One region of the Orrella marina genome, then DNA from elsewhere that is predicted to be linked to it. Evidence: predicted binding sites of a transcription regulator. Region 1 holds the regulator's gene; each other region holds the start of a gene.
The links. The regulator sigma-54, encoded in region 1, starts transcription at its own class of promoters, with help from an activator protein. The targets are predictions, from matches to a motif close to TGGCANGNAANCTGCTTT.
Positions count from the first base shown of each region.

Region 2: the regulator sigma-54 is predicted to act here: its motif matches at 4,038-4,055, upstream of DBV39_RS07775 (urease accessory protein UreD).
Region 3: the regulator sigma-54 is predicted to act here: its motif matches at 3,260-3,277, upstream of DBV39_RS05285 ([protein-PII] uridylyltransferase).

Region 1 is NZ_CP028901.1:3,261,781-3,268,576, reverse strand. Features, by position in the region: gene DBV39_RS14915 (hypothetical protein) at 1-176, shown strand, start outside; gene rpoN (RNA polymerase factor sigma-54) at 287-1,714, opposite strand; gene DBV39_RS14905 (hypothetical protein) at 1,730-2,410, shown strand; gene leuA (2-isopropylmalate synthase) at 2,902-4,614, shown strand; gene DBV39_RS14895 (ferritin-like domain-containing protein) at 4,615-5,445, opposite strand; gene DBV39_RS14890 (DUF3429 domain-containing protein) at 5,508-5,969, shown strand; gene DBV39_RS14885 (HipA domain-containing protein) at 6,157-6,796, opposite strand, start outside.
Region 2 is NZ_CP028901.1:1,735,892-1,742,687, reverse strand. Features, by position in the region: gene DBV39_RS07795 (L-threonylcarbamoyladenylate synthase) at 115-762, shown strand; gene DBV39_RS07790 (site-2 protease family protein) at 968-1,618, shown strand; gene dapA (4-hydroxy-tetrahydrodipicolinate synthase) at 1,728-2,642, shown strand; gene bamC (outer membrane protein assembly factor BamC) at 2,642-3,793, shown strand; gene DBV39_RS07775 (urease accessory protein UreD) at 4,096-5,121, shown strand; gene DBV39_RS07770 (urease subunit gamma) at 5,186-5,488, shown strand; gene DBV39_RS07765 (hypothetical protein) at 5,561-5,845, shown strand; gene DBV39_RS07760 (urease subunit beta) at 5,832-6,179, shown strand; gene ureC (urease subunit alpha) at 6,176-6,796, shown strand, end outside.
Region 3 is NZ_CP028901.1:1,188,031-1,194,826, forward strand. Features, by position in the region: gene purF (amidophosphoribosyltransferase) at 1-8, shown strand, start outside; gene DBV39_RS05280 (disulfide bond formation protein B) at 133-636, opposite strand; gene DBV39_RS05285 ([protein-PII] uridylyltransferase) at 626-3,247, opposite strand; gene map (type I methionyl aminopeptidase) at 3,459-4,274, opposite strand; gene rpsB (30S ribosomal protein S2) at 4,605-5,360, shown strand; gene tsf (translation elongation factor Ts) at 5,508-6,386, shown strand.

The sequences.
Region 1 (6,796 bases):
ACTGGCAGCAAGCACTTGATGAGGCAATCCGTGCCTGCGACTCGGTTGGCTTTTTCAGTCGGCCGGGATGTATCGAGCAGGCTCGCCAGCGGTTTTGTGGGCCGAACAATGCCTGGGGACGTTACCGCCACTGCCCGGCCCAGCAGGGTTTTGGTCCCTCTGGCGGTGGTGCCTGACAAGGCGGGTCACTCACCTTGCAAGCTCTCTGACCCCTGTCGTTCCCGTCGTGAGGCCGTCACGGCCTTGTTACGACGTCTGGACCGGTGTCACCTACCGCCTTCCTTGCTCAGACAATCGATGCCTGGGACTTACGCAGTGATGCCGTCGGAATACGCATCTGTTCCCGATACTTCGCCACGGTCCGCCGGGCAATCGTGATGCCCTGCTCCTCAAGCAGTTTGACCAACTGTGCATCCGAAAGAGGTTTGGCACGATCCTCGGACTGAATGAACCCTTTGATTCTGCTCTGGACAGCCGTCGAGGATGTAGCCTCCCGACCCTCGGTACTTAATCCGCCCCCAAAAAATCGCTTGAGCTCCACCGTCCCAAACGGTGTCAGCATGAACTTCTGAGTAGTCGCTCTGGAAACCGTCGACTCATGCAACCCTAGTTCTCCAGAAATTTCTCGCAACGTCAGGGGACGAATGGCTCCCCATCCCTCATCAAAGAACGCTTGCTGGTGGTCGGCAATCGCCTGAGAAACTCGCATGATTGTCTCGAATCGCTGCGACACGTTGCGAATCAGCCATCTTGCTTCCTGCAACTGCCCGTGCAAGGCAGTGTGCTCACCGCTTCGGGCTGAGCCAAGCGCCTGGGCATAGACTTCGTTGATACACAATTTAGGAACCACTGACTCATTGAGCTGGATCTGCCACCCCTTGGCAGTTCGTCGCGCAATCACATCGGGCACAGCAAAATCAGCGGCTGGACGTGTCCACTGGCTTGCGGGACGGGGGTTCAGGCGCCGTATGCCTGTACAGGCTTGTTGCAACAAGTCAGCAGGGCAGTCAAGCTGTTCGCGCAAACGGCCAAGATTACCCGTTGCCAGCGTGTCAAGGTGATGCTGGCAAATCTCCCGGCCCAGCGCAAGCACCTGTTCATCGGCGAACACCGGCAACACGGCGAGATCCGGTTGTTCCAGTTGCAGCAGCAGACACTCGGACAAATCCCGTGCACCAACACCCGGCGGATCGAAGGACTGAAGCAGCCGCAGCGCAGCAGCAAGCTCATCCAGTTCAACACCGGTTTGCGGATCCAGCATGGACAGCACTTCTGGCAATGAGGACTCCATCATGCCGTCATCGTTCAGATCGTCGATCAGCAACGACACCAGCGCGGCATCGCGTTCGCTGACATGGGTCGTCCCCAGTTGTTGTAACAAGTGCTCGCGCAAGGATATCTCACCCGCAGACTCAGGTCGTTCGAGTTGCTCATCATCGCGCTCACGTCGCAAACCGCCTGCGGGCGTCTCGGCTGCCGTTTGTGGCGATGGTTCGGCCTCAATGGTCTGCACGGGTATGTCATTGCCGTCCGTTCCGGTATCTGCGGCTTCAGACGGCTCCGGCGTGTCAAGCAGAGGGTTCTCTGCAAGGGCCCGTGCCACCTCAAGTTCAAGATCGAGCGTAGAAAGTTGCAACAATCGTATAGACTGCTGCAATGCGGGGGTCAGCGTCAAATGCTGACCCATGCGAAGCTCGAGAGACTGACGACTCATTAGTGAATTAATCCGATGCAAACAAATAGCCGATCGACCACAAGCCGGGACGATACCCGGTCCCTGAGCACCACCATCAGAAAACTTCTGCTGCCCACCCGCCTGTTACAGGCGGGTGTCATCGCTGCAGTCGTCATCATCTGGGTCTGGATTGCCCAGCAAATATTGCGGCTGGGCGGGATGATTCGCTACGACGGTCTAAAGTCCCTGGGACCTGAGTTCGTCAGGATCATGACCGATATCAACCCATACCTTTGGTGGGGTGTGGTCGCCATTCTGAGTCTGATTGTACTTTCAGTCACGCGCACCTGGCTGATCAACAGCCAGAAACGTTCCCGAACCGTCCTGGTGCCCGTTGCAGATGTACAGAGACTCGCAAACACACTCTCGGTGGAAGGCATCCAGGTACTTCGCTGGGTCTGGGACGAGAGCGCGGACCCGGTCACGGTCGGCGATCTGATCACCACGCGTCAGCAGCTTGGTTCGGGGCGGGTACGCAAACTTGCGATGGCACAGGCACAGGCGCTTGCGCTGGCTTCTGCAAGCAAGCCACCCTCGTTCAACATGCGCGACGCTGACACACCACAGACTCGGCCAGAGCCCGTTATCGACTCGCGTGCAACAGAAAGCGGCGAGCGCAAGGACCCACCGACGATCCGTGCTGAGCCCAGGACACGCAGCGAACCCAGCTTGTAAGCGAGATCGCCATCATCTGATTCCCGTTCCAGTCATGGTCGGGAGATGAAGGTTCTGACTGGTGTCGTGGATCCGACCCGCACGTCCGAACACGATGTGGCCTGAGACCCGCAAACGGGCAGCAAGCTCGGGTCAATGACCCGATCAAACTTGCATTTTTCCTCAGAATATGTTTTGCTATAGACATGAATACCTCAATGGGTCCTCGCGAGATGATTGCACAGGCAGCAACGCTGTCGGCTTTTGCTCGTCAGTGTGCTTCGACCAGCGCACGGGACGCCATGTCTTCGGCAACCCTCGCCACCAACTCCCTATCCCTACTACTAGCGATCGGTTGCCGGGCCTAGTGCCCCGTGGCAAGTCCGGCAGCCTAGTGCCACACCTGTGCGGTGATGCACGATTCGTGCGCTCGCGGGCACACTCCAGTTCAAAACCATTCACATTTAAATCGTTGCCAGTTGGCCCCGCCGATCGGGGCGAGAGAGGATTCCATGTTGACCGACCCATCCAAGAAATACATTCCCTTCAAGCCGTTCACAAAAGACTTTTCTGAGCGAACCTGGCCAAGCAAGCGCATCACTCATCCTCCAGTCTGGATGAGCACCGACTTGCGTGATGGCAACCAGTCCCTGATCGAGCCCATGAGCGTCGAGCGCAAGCTGCGCTTTTTCGAGATGCTGATCAAGACTGGCCTCAAGGAGATCGAGGTCGGCTTTCCGTCGGCTTCGCAGACAGACTTCGACTTCGTGCGCAAGCTCGTTGACGAAAACAGGATCCCTGAAGACGTCACCATCATTGCCCTTACCCAGTCACGTCCAGAGCTGATCGAACGCACGGTCGAAGCCGCGGCTGGCGCCAAGAAGGCCATGATCCACCTCTACAACGCCTGCGCCCCGGCGTTTCGCAAAATTGTGTTCAACATGTCCCGCGACGAGGTCAAACAAGTCGCCGTTGACGGCACTCGCTGGGTGATGGAAAACATGGCCAAGCATCCAGAGACCGACTGGTACTACGAGTATTCGCCTGAAGTGTTCAGCACCACCGAGCCTGAGTTTGCCCTGGACGTCTGCAACGCGGTAACCGAGGTGTGGAAACCCACCCCGCAAAAGAAGATTGTGTTCAACCTGCCAGCCACTGTAGAGGCGACAACGCCGAACATGTACGCGGACCAGGTGGAATTCATGCACACACGCCTGAACAAGCGTGACAGCATCGTCATCAGCGTCCACCCTCACAATGATCGCGGCACAGCCGTGGCTGCAGCCGAACTGGCCATGATGGCTGGTGCGGACAGGGTCGAGGGATGCCTTTTCGGGAACGGTGAGCGTACCGGCAACGTGGATCTCGTCACGTTAGCGCTTAACCTCTACACACAGGGAATCCATCCCGGGCTCGACTTCTCGGACATTGACGAAGTGCGCCGTTGCGTCGAGTACTGTAACCAGTTGCCTGTTCATCCGCGTCACCCCTATGTCGGGGACTTGGTGTTTACAGCATTTTCCGGGTCACACCAGGATGCGATCAAGAAAGGACTGGCCCAGCAAAAGCCAGACGCAGTATGGGAGGTTCCCTATCTGCCGATCGATCCGGCTGACCTTGGCCGTACGTACGACGCAGTCATTCGCGTAAACAGCCAGTCAGGCAAGGGTGGTGTGTCCTATCTGCTCGAGCAAGAGCACGGGCTGGTGTTGCCTCGCCGCCTGCAGATCGAGTTCAGTCGGGCCATCCAGCGCGTAACCGACGAGACAGGCCGTGAAGTCACATCCGACGATGTATACAGCCTGTTCTTCAAGGAGTATCTGGGCAAGAGCAGCCCCTGGAAGCTGATCAAACATCGCATCACAGGTGATCCATCTGCTGCGCAAGGACAACACTTTTCGATTGATGCAGAATTCGATGTCAACGGCCAGCGTCAATCCCTGAGCGGACAAGGCGACGGGGCAATTTCGGCCTTCGTCAACAGCCTGAGCCTGCCCGTACGGATTGTGGACTACCACGAGCATGCCATCGGGACTGGGACAGAAACGCGGGCGGCCTGCTATGTAGAAGTCAAGATCGGTGACTCGCTGCCAGGATTCGGTGTCGGCGTAGATGTCGATATCGTGACTGCTTCGTTCAAAGCCGTTCTCAGCGCAGTGAACCGTTACATTCAGGAAAACGGCATGGAGGCTGTGGAGGCCAGCACAACCAGCACGACCGCCTGATCAGGTGTCTTGCTGAACCAGTCGCGATAGCTCAGCCTCATCAAAGCCGGCTTCGCGACGAGCCTGCAGGTTGAACGGCCCCCGTACTCTGGGGGCCGAGTATTTCTGTCGTAGAACCTGTTCTGCCTGCTCACTGTCCAGCCCTCGTTGCTCACAGCACCAGTGATACCAGCGGTTGCCGATCGCGACATGACCGATCTCTTCGCGCAGAATCACATCAAGAATCTCGGCACCACGCAGATCACCCGCCTGGTAAAGCTTCTGACGAATCGGCGGAGATGCATCCAGCCCTCTTGCTTCAAGCGTTCTGGGAACCATCGCCAATCGCCCCAGCAGATCATCCGATGTCTTGACAGCCATCTCCCATAGCCCATCGTGGGCGGGGAAGTCACCATAGTCATATCCCAGTGACAGCAGGTGTTGTCGCAACATCGTAAAGTGTGAAGCTTCTTCACGCGCAACGCGCAACCAGTCTCTGTAAAAAGCGTCAGGCAGTCCAGAGAATCGCCAAACAATATCCAGCGCCAGATTGATCGCATTGAACTCGATGTGGGCGATTGCATGCAGCATCACCGCCCGACCTTCAACGGTCTGGACACCGCGGTGCTTCAGCCTTGCCGGACTGACGAGCTCAGGCACTGCAGGTCTTCCGGGCAAGACTGCGTCGGGTTCGTAGACCGCACCACTATCAATTGCGCTCCCGTCTCCGATCTGTTGGGTCAGCTGACACTTGAGGACAACGTCTGACGTCAACAGTGCGTGCAAGGCTTGAGCCCTGGATTCCCTTAATACTTCAGTCTGTAAACCGATGGTGACTGCTTTCGATGACATATGATCTGACCTGTCTGTTTCTCGTCAAAGCTACATTTTGAATTCGCTGTGGAGAGCATGTAATGTCGTTGTCTGAAACCTCTGAATCCCGGATTCCAGTTGCGGCGCTGGTGACTGGGCTCGGCGGCCTGGTCCCGTTCTGGGCGCTGGCGCTTTCACCGCTCGCTGAACTCGATTTCGCTCCCGTGATTTCGTTGTTCATCCTGAACACGTACGGTGCGGTGATTCTATCGTTTGTAGGCGCGATCTGGTGGGGACTGGCCGTCACGCTACCCAATGCACCGAGAAGCGCCATGTTCTGCTGGAGTGTCGTGCCGGCGTTGATCGGCTGGGTCGCTGCGGCTCCCATCATGCCGGCAGACATCGGGTTGCTGATTCTGATGGCAGGGTTTGCGATTCAGTGGCTACTGGATATCACCATGTTCGGCAGACTTGGCATTCCGGTCTGGGTGATCAAATTGCGCACAATTCTTACCCTCGGTGTCCTGGGAGCATTAGTCTGTGCCTGGTGGTTGCTGGTCTGAATTCTCATTAACCATGAAAGTCATCAAGCAAGTATCAGACTGAACGCGTTCGTGTCGGGTTCTCATTTCAGTATGACTTATTCCCGAGCATTCGGGGCCTCGCTGATGATGGAATCCAGCTCACGCTCCGAATTGCTATCACCAAGCTAACAATTTCTGCTTACGTCACTGGACGGCGCGCTGGTTGTTAAGCATCAACCTGTGAAGCTGAATCTTCGCCTGCGATTCGCTTGCGCATCCTCCTTATGATGGAGCCAACTTTCTCAATGACTCGCTCTGCGAGTACGCGCTGGCTGGGTTCCAGTAAAGGGATCACTTGGACTGTCGCTGCGGGGACGGCCTCCTCGACTGCGTCAGCCATCTCCTTTGCCAGTTTCTGCAAGTATTTTGGGCCAATGCTGAGGGACTTGGCCAGCTCCACGAAATGCGCCACCGTCAGCTGTTCTGGATCACTCTCTCCTGCAATCGAAAAAGCAAATCTGGAACCGAGGCCGGTGTACACCCGAGTGCACATCAGGTCATAAAATGGGGCGAGCCGCATCCCCCGTCCGCTTGCAATCATGGACAAATTCTTCGCATGTGAGTCGTTATTCCCCGTGTAGAGATTGAAGAATAGCCAGCGCAACAGATTCCGCTGATCCACACCTGGCTGAGTCGACTGTTTTAACAGCGCAAAGCAATCGTTGAAGTTTGGGCCGCCGTCGTATTCGTATTTCACCTCTGAACTCTTCCCGAGCAACTGACAGAAATCGGCTTGCCAGACCCGACGCACGACACCATCTTCTCCGAGTTTCCGGTCATAGCGTTCAATGAGACACGCGTGGGTT
Region 2 (6,796 bases), 1.5 Mb from region 1:
CTATGCTGCACGTGGTATGTTTGAGGACTAATGACGTCTTGCGATGCTTTTTCTGCGAGTTATGTCATGCCATCGTTTTTCATTCTTCTATTCTTTTATTGAGCCGAGTGTTCAATGAGTCACTTACTTCAGGTTCATCCGACCAATCCTCAGGCCCGGCTGATCGGCCAGGCTGTCGACATGATCGAATCGGGCGGCGTCCTGGCCACGCCGACCGATTCAGGTTACGCACTGGTTGCACGGCTCGATGACAAAGATGCCGCCGACCATATGCGACGTCTGCGTGGTCTGGACTCTCGTCATCATCTGACGATTCTGTGTCGCGACCTGTCGGACATCAGTCTTTACGCAAAAGTCGACAATGCCCAGTACAGGCTCCTCAAGCTGGCGACACCAGGACCTTGGACGTTTATTCTGCAGGCAACGCGCGAAGTGCCCAAGCGGGTTTCTCATCCGTCACGCAAGACGATCGGTATTCGAGTACCTGAGCACGCAGTACTGCAGGCTCTGTTGGCCCAGTCAACGACGCCATTGCTCTCGACAACACTCATTCCCCCTGGTGAAGAAGCGCCGGTGGTTGATCCGGAAGACGTGATGCAACAGTTTGGCAAGCGGGTGCAGGGAGTGATTGATGCGGGTAACTGTGCCTGGGAGCCGACAACCGTGATAGATCTGTCCGGATCTGTTCCGGAAGTTCAGCGGCTCGGGCGGGGGATCCGACGACAATCGGCCTGGCGTGACGAACATCCCTCTGAGCGTTGAAATCACCGGGTTGACCAGGTGTGGCTCCAGGCGGCAATCCCCTGGAGCCAGTCGGGCGGTCAGAAAGAGGCAGATGAACCGTGTCGCTATGACAGAAGCGTCGTGTTTTCACAAGGGTTTTGAGTGCTCTGCAATCATCTTTAAGGCAAGAGGTTGCAGGCAATGAGTAACGCACAATGAAAGGTGCATATATGCCAGGTAATTCATGGGTGATCTGATTCAGACGATATCGCTTTACGCATTGCCAGTAATCTTTGCGATAACGCTTCATGAAGCTGCGCATGGTTATGTGGCAAGAATGCTTGGGGATCCGACTGCTACGCAGGAAGGGCGTGTCACGCTCAATCCGATTCCGCACATTGATCCGGTCGGTACTATTCTGGTGCCGTTGGGTATTCTCCTCATGTCGAAGATGATGGGAGGACCGCCGCTTCTGTTTGGATGGGCCAAGCCGGTGCCTGTCAACTTTGGACGGTTACGCAAACCCAAACAGGACATGCTATGGGTGGCGCTGGCCGGGCCCGGTGCGAATCTGTTTATGGCAATCCTCTGGGCAATAGGATTGCGGCTCATGTTCGAGGGGGGCGCCGGTATGGATAGTTTCTGGTTCCAGATGGCGATTGTTGGTATCCAGATCAACCTGATCCTGATGGCCTTGAACCTCTTTCCGCTTCCGCCGCTAGATGGTGGACGGGTTGTGTTCAGCCTCTTGCCGAACCATCTGGCGTGGCAGTATGGCAAGATTGAGCCGTATGGCATGATGATCCTGATCCTGTTGCTAGTGACCGGTGTGCTGTGGTCGTTGCTGCAGCCGTTTCTGGCATTCGGTAACTGGATTGTGCAGATGTTTCTATAGAATGCCCCGGACTGCACGTAGTGCGCTCGTTCCGTTAAACTAGTAAACAACATTTACCGGTCGGGCGAATTGCCGCCTGTCCGTTCGTCCTTATTGTCCGGTACCCGAAATGAATTCTTCCGATACGACTCAAGCAGTAGAGTATCCCCAGTTCAGGGGAAGCATGGTTGCACTCGTGACACCCATGCATCCAGATGGCAGCCTCGATCGGGACGGCTACCGTAATTTAATTGACTGGCATGTCAGAGAGGGGACCGATGCGCTGGTCGTGGTGGGAACCTCGGGCGAGTCACCGACCGTGGATATGGATGAGCATGCCGAGTTGATCCAGATTGCGGTCGAACATGCTGCTGGGCGGATTCCGGTTATTGCAGGTGTTGGTGCCAACTCAACCGCTGAGGCGATCCATCTGGCCGAGCACGCGAGTAACGTGGGGGCCAAGGCTGGTCTGTCCGTCGTTCCTTACTACAACAAACCGTCGCAGGAAGGGATGTATCGCCACTTCGTGGCGATACAGGAAGCGGTCGGGCTTCCGACTATTTTGTATAACGTTCCTGGGCGCACGGTCGCAGACCTGTCCAGCGAGACAATCGTGCGTCTGGCTCAGGTGCCCGGCATCATTGGCATCAAGGATGCAACGGGTGACATTGGCCGTCTAGGCATGCTGATGCGGGAACTGCCGGATTCATTTCAAGTCATCAGTGGTGATGACCCTACCGCTGCAGCTCTGATTCTGCTTGGAGGACGTGGCAATATTTCAGTGACGGCCAACATCGCTCCTCGCGCGATGCATGAGCTTTGCATTGCTGCGCTTGAGGGTGATCTGGTTCGCGTGAGAGAGCTCAACAGCAAGCTTGCAAAGCTCAATAAATTGTTGTTTGTTGAAGGCAATCCAATCCCGGTCAAGTGGGCGCTGGCACAGATGGGGCGTATTTCGGGTGGTATTCGACTGCCACTGTGTGAGTTGGGTCCCCAGTTTCATGAGGGCCTACGGGCTGCGTTGGTGGAGGCAGATTTACTGTGATGAGAATTTCAGGCGGCCATATTGGTCGGGTAGTGCAAGTGTCATGTATGGTGGGCCTGGCGGTGTCGCTGTCAGCTTGTCAGACGGTCAAAGAAACCCTCGGTGGAGAAAACGCTGTCGATTACCAGTCTGTTGTGCGCACAGACCCTCTGAGCATTCCTCCTGATTTGACGCAGGCTGCCGCAGATCCGCGGTATCGGGCGCCGGCAACCGGTGTCACGACCTACAGCCAGTTTCAGAACCAGACCGGTGCTGCTGACCAGCGTGGATCATCCGCGCTGACTCAGGTTGCTGTGTTGCCGACCTATCCAGGCATCGAAGTCAAGCGTGACGGCAACCTTCGCTGGCTGATCGTAGACAGTCCGCCAAGTGCGCTGTTTCCGAAGATTGAGGAGTTCTGGTACGAGAACGGCTTTAACCTTGAAGTGATTGATCCCAAAGCTGGCATCATGATTACCAACTGGGCCGAGAACCGGGCAAAGATCCCGGAGTCCTGGTTGCGACAACTGCTTGGCTCAGTGCTCGAGACTGCATACGACAGCGGGGAACGTGACAAGTTCAGGACCATTTTCGAGCGTGACGGTGAGAATCGTACTGCGATTTACGTGAGTCACGAGCATATGGTTGAGCAACGTTATGGAATCGAGGATGATCAGGTTCGCTGGGATAGAGGTCGTGAGGATCCCGGCCTGAATGCTGCCATGTTGGCCCGTATGATGGTGTTTCTAGGAGAGAGCTCAGAAGAGGCGCGTCGCAAGATGATGTCCGCCCAGGAGCAGCAACTGGCCCCGGTCGTCGAGAACCTGATCAGCACCGATGGCATGTTTGTGATTGAGGACGGCTTTGATCAGAGCTGGCGTCGCGTTGGCCTGGCGCTTGATTCCGGTAACTTTGCAGTTGAAGACAGAGATCGTTCTGCCGGTAACTTCTACGTGCGTTATGTGGATACCGACACGGGACAGTCGCGTGAAGAACCATCGTTCTTTGCCAAGCTGTTCGGTGCAGAAGCACCGGCTCCCGCGCAACTGTATCGTCTGAACCTGCAAGCCGACGGTGACAGGACTATTGTTCGTGTCTACGACCCTGACAATGTCCAGGATGCGACCGCAACTGGCAAGCGGATTCTGACTGTCCTTTCCGAGCGACTCTGATCACGCTGTAAACAGACGAGCGTCGGGTCGATACCCCTTGACTCGATGCCTCTGTTATACCAAGCCCCGGAACTTTGCCTTTGGCACTGCTCTGGGGCTTTTTTATTCCGAAGGCTCCAGAAGCAGGATTGTGTTCCAGGGTGGTGCTCGATATTGCACCACTCTGGGTAGCTTGCTTTATTTTGCACCGGATCTGTGCCTGAATTCTCACGGCTCGCTCCGGGTGCACTTGAATGAATCCCGCTGGCATGAAACTTGCATGATATTCAGCATGTTTGATCTGAGACATGGCGGGATTCCTGATGCTGACAACGTTGACTCGTGCAGAGACTGACGATCGCCGTAGCCACCGGCGGATCCTGGCTGTGCGCGACGGGGGTAATGATGCAGCGGCCGCCGCTGCTTCGGCATCAGTCAAGGATGGACCAACCGGCTGGCGTGCTGCTCTGGAATTGCGTTTCAGCGCCCGTGCTGACGTTAATCCCGACGTTAATCCCGACGTTCGGCCACACGCGCCTGGTGTCTCAGGTGGTGATTCGTCGCCTGACAAAAGACGGGTTCGCCAGACCGTACTGCGTCATCGACACGTGGGCCCACTCAGGATTCAGAAGGCCTTGTATCCGGAAGGTCAGGACTGTTGTCATGCGGTGATGATTCATCCGCCGGGCGGCATCGCCTGCTCGGATCATCTTTGCGTAGACGTTCAGGTCGAGGCCAACAGTCATGGTCTGATTCTCACACCAGCGGCGACTAAATGGTATGGCGCGTTTGGCTCATCGGAGCAGGCGTCACAAACTATCGCACTCGATGTGCAGGGTGTTCTCGAGTGGTTGCCCGCAGAGACAATTGTCTTTGATCAGGCCCGGGTCAGATCATTGATAGACATGAATATAGGACCCCAGGGTCAGATGTTCGGTTGGGATCAGCTCATTTTTGGACGTAGAGGATGCGATGAGTCCTTTGAGACCGGAATGTTTGATCAGCGGATGCAGTTGCAATTCGGGCCGGAGCGGGTATGGATTGATCGTATGCGTCTGTGCGGTTCGGATCCGCTGTTTCAGTCCCCACTTGGATTTTCCGGGTGTGACAGTTGCCAGACAGCGTGGATGGTCACTAGCGCGTCAGATCCTGTGACTGACGACCTGCTTGATGCGGCTAGGCAGACGCACCCTGACATTGCCTTTTCAAGAATTCATCCTCGTGTACTGGTTATGCGATCGCTTGCCAGTGCCTCGATCTTGCGCAGCCGGTTCGAGCGTCTGTGGCACTGGGTGCGACCACGCTGGATCAGACGCCAGCCTCATACGCCGAGATTATGGGCGACCTGATATCCATGATCTTGATCCTCGATACCTCGACACTTCAACGTACTGACCTTCAAGCGGAATCTTCATGGACCTGACACCTAGAGAGAAAGACAAGTTGCTGATCTTCACTGCTGCCCTGCTGGCTGAGCGACGGCTTGCGCGTGGGCTAAAGCTGAATGTTCCGGAGGCAATCGCCTTGATCACGGCTGCCATTCTGGAGGGGGCTAGAGACGGAAGAACTGTTGCCGAGTTGATGGCATCGGGGCGTGAGGTTTTGAGGCGGGATCAGGTGATGCCAGGGGTGGCCGAGTTGATTCCTGATATTCAGGTAGAGGCCACGTTCCCGGATGGCACCAAACTGGTCACTGTTCACCATCCGATTATCTGATCCGGATAACACACATCTGTGGCTGCTAGTGCCTGTTTTCTTTTCCCGTTTCATTTATCAAAGGAGTTCATCATGGGTCTGATTATTGCTGGGTTGCGGTCTTATTTTGGGGCGCTGGCAGGGTTCTTCGTGTCTGGAGTGGCCTTGGCCCATGACGGGCACGGGAACACACCTTGGCACGCAGTGCTGCATATGCTGGAAGATAGTGGGGCCATTCTGCTGCTGGCACTGGTCTTGATGGTTGCATTGCTCGTCTTGCGTGCGCGAAGACAGCGCGGCACAACAACCACGATGGTGCAAACAAAGACCATCAGATCGAATCAGGCCAGAACGGGAGATTCACATGACTCCCGGTGAGCTACTGGTCGACCCAGGCGAACTTGAATTGAATGTGAACCGCCCGACACTGCTTGTTCGGGTCGTCAATCGGGGTGATCGTCCTGTGCAGGTCGGCTCGCATTATCACTTCGCGGAAGTAAATGATCTGCTCTCGTTCAATCGCGAGGCAGCAAGAGGGTTCCGGCTCAACATCGCGGCCGGGACTGCCGTGAGATTTGAACCTGGTCAGGAGCGTGAAGTCGAGTTGGTTGCGTTTGCCGGCGATCGTCATGTCTATGGATTTCAGGGACGGGTCATGGGTGGCCTTGACGAGCTTTTCAAACAGCGGTCAGATAGTGAGGGTGCGAGATGAAGATATCCCGACAGGCGTATGCGGAGATGTTCGGTCCGACAACCGGAGACCGGATCAGACTTGCGGACACTGCGCTCATTGCCGAGGTGGAGAAGGACCATACCGTGTACGGGGAAGAGGTCAAGTTTGGCGGCGGCAAAGTGATTCGAGATGGAATGGGTCAGTCGCAGCGTATGTCACAAGATTGTGCCGATACGGTGCTGACCAATGCGCTGATCATCGACTGGTGGGGAATCGTCAAGGCCGATATCGGCATCAAGAATGGTCGCATCCAGGGAATCGGCAAGGCAGGTAATCCGGATGTTCAGCCAGGGGTGTCGATCGTTATTGGTCCTGCCACGGAGATCATCGCGGCCGAGGGCATGATTGTGACCGCCGGAGGCGTCGACAGTCACATCCACTTTATCTGCCCGCAGCAAATCGAGCACGCACTGGCAAGCGGTGTGACAACCATGCTTGGAGGCGGAACTGGACCCGCGACGGGTACGCTGGCGACAACGGTGACACCAGGACCATGGCATATTGCGCGCATGTTGCAGGCGGCCGAGGCTTATCCGATGAATCTGGGGTTTCTAGGCAAAGGCAATGTGTCTTTGCCCGGGCCCTTGCATGAGCAG
Region 3 (6,796 bases), 2.1 Mb from region 1:
ACAACTAAGCGCCTGGGCCTGAAAAGCCCAGAGCCCAAAGCACTCTCCGGGCGAAAAAGCCGGGCGAGAACCGCCTGGGTCAGAACGGGGGATGGGCAGATCAAGCGGTCTGCCCTCACTCACATCATCACATCAGCTGGAAGAAATTGAAGTCTGGCGGCGGCCAGACGGCCGACCAGCAACCAGTGTCATCAGCGCGGCAAGCGCCAGCACCACAAAGAGAATCAGACTCCAGATTGCGTACTCCACGCCCAGCAAGTCAACTGCGGCGTCAAAGCAGCTTGCGTAAACGCCAAACAGCCACGGAGCGGCCGCATCGAGGCCGCTGCCCGAGATGATGCGATCGGCCAGAGTCAGATCACAACTAAGCGAGTTTGATGCCACAGTCACCTGATAAACCGCCACGCCAGCTCCCGTTGCGCCGGTGAGTGTGATGAAACCTAGCGCAGGTTTCATCAAGGCGGGCATGATCAGGCCGATCAGGGCAAACATCAGGATCACGATGTAAATCACACGCTGCAGTACGCACCAGGCACAAGGCTGCATGTCAAAGACATGCTGGCTTACCAGGGCCGCACCCAGAGCGCTCAAAGCAAGAAACGCGATAGCAGTCAGGACATTTTTTTCAAGCGACATGAGATTGCTCTACACAAAGAGTGTTGAAGATGGCGCGCTCGAACTGGCGCTGAATCCTGGGTTGCGTCAACTGCTCGGAACTGATGATGAATACGTCCTCCACGCGCTCGCCAAGTGTCATGACCTTCGCCGTCTCGATTGAAACGTTGAATTCCACAAACACATTGGCCACTTCAGCCAGCAGTCCAGGCCGGTCGGTGGCCACGATCGCCAGACGCCAGTGCTGGCCGCCCTCATCCGGGCGAAGCTCAACGATCGGATCGACAGGAAAGGCGCGAGAGAGACGGGAAGGGCGGTGGGTCATACCTGAACGGGTCTTCAGGGCCTTGACTTCGCGGCCTAGCAGATAATCAGGCAGCTCATGCTCGATCAACGTCGAAAGCGAACGCAAATCTGTCTCGCCTGAGGTGGGCAACACCACAAAGCTGTCCAGAGCGTAGCCATGGCGTGTTGTGTGAATCCGGGCATCCTGCACATCAAGCTTACGTCGGCCCAGATAGGTGCAGATGCGCGCAAACAGGTCACTCTGATCGTTGGTGTAGACCATGATCTGCATTCCCTCGCCACCAATAACGGGTCTGACCTTGACCACCGGTTCGGCCGGGCTGATCCGGAAATGCAGGTTGCGGGTGTGCCACGCGATATCGGGCGCGTCGTGTCGCAGAAAATAGGCCACGTCCAGAGTACGCCAGAAGTTCTCGCGACTCTCATCAAGCAGCCCACTGAGCCGGGTCAGTCGGGTTGCTTCGGCGATCCGCTGCTGCAGCACGGTATTGGTAGTTTCGGGCTGACCGCCAAGCGCCGCGCGGGCCAAATAGAAAAGGTCTTCAAGCAGCTTGCCTTTCCAGGCGTTCCAGACTTTTGGGCTGGTGCCACGAATGTCGGCCACGGTAAGCAGGTACAGAGCGGTCAGCCGTCGACTGCTGCCAATTTTTCTGGCAAATGTGTCAATGACGGCGGGATTGGACAGATCCTGCTTCTGAGCCACCTGGGACATCAGAAGATGATTGCGAACCAGAAACACCACCAGATCGGTGTCTTCTTCTGCCAGGCCGTGCTCCCGTGCAAACTTGCGCACATCGACCGCGCCGAGTTCGGAATGGTCACCACCGCGGCCCTTGGCAATGTCATGAAACAGAGCCGCCACATAAAGCAGCCAGTGGCGATCAAGGTTGGCGATCAGCTTGGAACACAGCGGGTACTCCTGTGCGTGCTCAGGCATGGTGAAGCGACGCAGATTGCGCACCACCTGCAAAGTGTGCTGATCGACTGTGTAAACGTGAAACAGATCGTGCTGCATCTGTCCAACCACGCGACGAAACACGGGCAGATAGCGCGGCAAGATGTTCAGCATGGTCATGCGGCGCAAGGCGTGCACGATGCCCTGTGGCTGCTGCAGAATGCTCAGAAATGCCTGTTTGTTGACCGGGTTCTGCCGGAACCTGGCATCCACGCGCCAGCGGGCATGCCAGATGGCGCGCAAGGTCCGCGGGGACATGCCCGTGATCTCGGGGTGTTGCTGGACGATCAGAAACGCTTTGAGAAGCAGCTCAGGCTGCTTGTTGAAAACCTGATCATCGTCAATGTCCAGACGTCCCTGCAGGTTGTAGAAATACGTGTCGAGCGCAACAGCCTTGTCACGCCCCACCGGGAACAGTTCTGCCTGCAGACTTTCCACCAGCACTGTGTTGAGCTGGGTCACCAATCGGGCTGCCCAGTAGTATCGCTGCATGAGGATCTCACTGGCACGCCGTGTCGTTTTCGGCTGGATCCGGTAGGCTTGCGCCAGGCTATGCTGTAAATCGAACAACAGTCGGTCCTCGCGCCGGTTGGTCAGCAAATGCAGCTCTATGCGCAGACGCTTGAACGCGAGCTCTGCCCGGCGAAGATCACGCGCCTCCTGGTTGGTCAGAACGCCGCTACGGGCGATCTGGGCCCAGCTGCTACCGAAGCCGGCTGCACGCGCCATCCAGCGAATCACCTGCAAGTCTCTCAGGCCACCAGGCGACTCCTTGCAGTTGGGCTCAAGCGCGTAGGGCGTCTCCTGAAAACGCACGTGACGCTGCCGCATCTCGGCGAGCTTGGCTCTGAAAAAAGCACGGGCATCGAGTTGGGCAAACATCGTTTTGTCAAACTGCTTGACCAGCGAACGCCGCCCGGCGATGTAGCGCGTCTCCAGCAGCGATGTCTCGACCGTGATGTCGGCGCGAGCCTCCTCAAGACACTGATCAATGGTCCGGACGCTGTATCCGGGTTCGATGCCCAAGTCCCATAGTGAAGCGACCAGCTCACCCAGCAAGGACTCTTCCTGCTGTGTCGGTGCTTGGCTAAGGAGAATCAGCAGATCAACATCCGAATAGGGGTAGAGTTCGCCACGACCGTACCCACCCACTGCTGTCAGGGCGGCGTGTCGAGGAAGCGGATGCAGACGCAGCAGGGCACGTAGTGCCTCGTCAGTAGCGCGTCGCAGATCATGCAGGAGTCGGTCTGCGTTACCTCGCTCCCGGTAAGCCGCGATCGCAGTCTCACGACTCTGCTTCAGATCATCTCTGATCTGTGCGACGGTTCTGACCGATGAAGACACGACTGTCGGGATCGCAGACACGCTCATGATTTCTCCGCACAAACAAATTTCACGCCATGATCTCCACCCACTTCATCCATTTCACCATCGTCAGGCAACCCGCTCACAGCACCTGCGACAACTACTCGTGCAGCACGCTTGAGTACCGGGGCAGAAGGATGTCGACATTCTGGAGAAAATCCGGCTGTCCCGACACCTTCCGGTCGATTGCAGAGAATCTGTGTTCAGCGCTGCCTGATCAGGCAGCGCTGACACCCGTGTTCGCCCACTCGGGTGGTGCCGGCATGTTGTCCGAAATGGTCAGAACCTCGTGACCAGTCTCCGTGACGAGGACAGAATGTTCCCACTGTGCTGAGAGGCTGTGATCTCGAGTGACCACGGTCCAGCCATCGCCAAGCTGTCGGATATCACGTTTGCCGGCGTTGATCATTGGCTCAATGGTAAAGATCATGCCGGGCTCGAGCACCTGACCCGATCCCGGGCGTCCGTAATGCAGAATCTGGGGATCCTGGTGAAACTTGCGGCCAATACCGTGCCCACAAAACTCTCTGACGACCGAGAAACCGAGCGATTCGGCATGTTTCTGAATTGCATGCCCGATATCGCCAAGCGTTTTGCCTGGCTTGACCTGCATGATCCCAAGCCACATGCAGTCAAACGTTGTTTCGGTCAGACGCCTGGCCTGGATTGACGGTTCCCCGACGTAATACATTCGACTCGTGTCACCAAACCAGCCGTCCTTGATGATGGTGACATCAATGTTGACGATATCGGTCGCCTTGAGTACCCGGTCACCCGGTATGCCGTGACACACCTGATGATTCACCGAAGTACAGATGGCACCAGGAAACGGTGGATAACCAGGCGGCGCATATCCGATGGTGGCCGATTTGACCTTGAGTTCATCAGTGATGTACTCAACCGTCAGACGGTCAAGTTCGCCGGTCGTGACGCCCGGTTTGACGAAGGGAGTGAGGTAATCAAGTACTTTGGCTGCGTCACGGCATGCAGCGCGCATCTTGTCCAGATCGGAGGGGTCGGTGACCAATGGCATAAGGCAGTTGAGTAGAAACCCGTAAAAAGGTTAGAATTATAGGCTTTCCGTAAAACCGGGTCAGAGAAACACGATTCGTAACGCGGAAATTCGCGGTCCGGTCCGACAAAGTTGGCCGTCTTTCCCGGCATCAAGGGTGTCATCGCAAGCTTTCCGAAATCTCTTCGAGATCCGGGATCCTGTGCATGCATCCCCGTCAGGATAACAGCCTTCAGGCCGGATCAAATAGCGTAATGCGTCACCAGGGTGCTGAATGCTGCCGGTTTCACCTGACTTAACCCGGCCTTCGGTGCAGACACATTGCAAGACCTAACCCTCGGAGATTTATTCATGTCATTGATGCGTGAAATGCTGGAAGCTGGCGTCCACTTCGGACACCAGACGCGCTACTGGAACCCCAAGATGGCTCCTTACATCTTTGGTCAGCGCAACAAGATCCATATCATCAACCTCGAGAAATCCGTCGAGAAATTCGCCGACGCTGCAAAGTTTGTGCGCTCGGTTGCTGCCAAGAACGGCACCGTTCTGTTTGTCGGGACCAAACGCGCCGCTCGCGAGATCATTGCTAGCGAAGCAGCTCGTTGCGGCATGCCTTTCGTTGATAGCCGCTGGCTCGGTGGCATGCTGACCAACTTCAAGACGGTCAGAAGCTCAATCAAGCGTCTTAAGGAAATGGAAACGCTGGCCGCCGATGGTGGTCTCGAGCGCATGCCCAAGAAAGAGGCACTGCTGTTCACTCGCGAGATGGACAAGCTCAACAAATCGATCGGCGGCATCAAGGACATGAACGGTCTGCCCGATGTGATTTTCATGATCGACGTCGGTTACCACAAGATTGCTGTCGCAGAAGCCAAGACACTCGGCATTCCTGTTGTCGCGGTCGTTGACACCAACCACTCGCCTGACGGCATTGATCATGTCATTCCGGGCAATGACGACTCTGCCAAAGCCATCACCTTGTACGCAGCAGGCATGGCAGACGCCGTCCTTGAAGGCCGTGAGCAAGCCGTCAACGGTGTCATCGAAGCTATCCAGGAAGGCGAAGAGTTCGTTGAAGTCCAGGAAGACGGTGGCGAGAAGGCCTGACCAGGCCTCTAGCCTGGCATCTGGCTCAGAAAGCCGGATGCCAGTCACCATAACTGGTGACGCCAATGAACTTGATGCAGAAATTGAATTAACGCACATGCCAGCCAGCAACCCGGCCAGGCGGGCATGTCACAAGACGGAGTAGATATGGCTGAAATCACCGCAGCAATGGTCAAGACCTTGCGTGAAAAGACCGACGCACCCATGATGGAGTGCAAGAAAGCTTTGACCGAAGCCGAGGGCGACCTGGCGCGTGCAGAAGAGATTCTGCGAGTCAAGCTTGGCAGCAAGGCCAGCAAGGCAGCAAGCCGAGTGACCGCTGAAGGTCTGGTCGGCATCAGCATCCAGTCCGACGGCAAGACTGGCGCAATTGTTGAAGTCAACTGCGAAACCGACTTCGTCGCGAAGAACGAGGACTTCATCAACTTTGTCCAGTCAATCGCTGACCTGGTCGCAACCCAGAACCCCGCTGACGTTGCCACGCTATCCGAACTGGCAATGGGCGACGGTACGGTCGAATCCACCCGCACGGCTCTCGTTGGAAAGATTGGCGAGAACATCGCGGTTCGCCGCTTCAAGCGCCTGGCTTCCGAGCACGGCCTGAGCAGCTACGTTCACGGTGGCAAGATTGGCGTGCTGGTCGACATCAAAGGTGGTGACGAAGTCGGCAAGGACGTCGCAATGCACATCGCCGCTTCCAAGCCACGCGCGATTGACGAGCAGGGTGTTCCGGATGCAGACAAAGAAGCTGAGCGCTCAGTTGCGCGCCAGAAGGCGGCTGAATCGGGCAAGCCGGCCGAGATCGTTGAGAAGATGGTCGAAGGCTCGGTTCAGAAGTTCCTGAAGGAAGTGGCTCTGCTGTCACAACCGTTCGTCAAGAACGACAAGCAGTCGGTTGCTCAGATGCTCAAAGAAAAAGGGGCATCGGTTCAGGCATTTGAACTGTTTGTCGTGGGCGAAGGCATCGAGAAGAAAGTCACTGACTTTGCCGCGGAAGTGGCTGCAACGGCTGCTGGTAACGCCTGATTGCTGACTGTCGGTCCGAAGCCGAGCCGGTTCTTGTTTATGAGCCGACTCGGTTTTTTTTGGGTTGAAGGTTATCGGACAGCCACTCTCGGCCGACAATGACGCAAGACCGGGTCCGGGCGAGATGTAAAAAACCATGCGATCTGGCGATGACCACTGTGGCTATTACTGATGCGTTCGAATCGTTTAAACTTCGGGGGTTCTGCGGTTCAGGAAAGTCAGGACTCATTGCAGTGAGTCAATCTGCAAGAGCGGGTCCTGCAAGCCAGATTCATCGTCAGGCTCGATTACCTTTCTCCTTTGACCATCGTTCACTTACCGTTGTACTTCACGCAAAATTGAAGATTAAACAAGATTGACAGTCACCGGCACAAGCCGTTCAGGCTGTCTGTCCACCAAACCAGCCATTG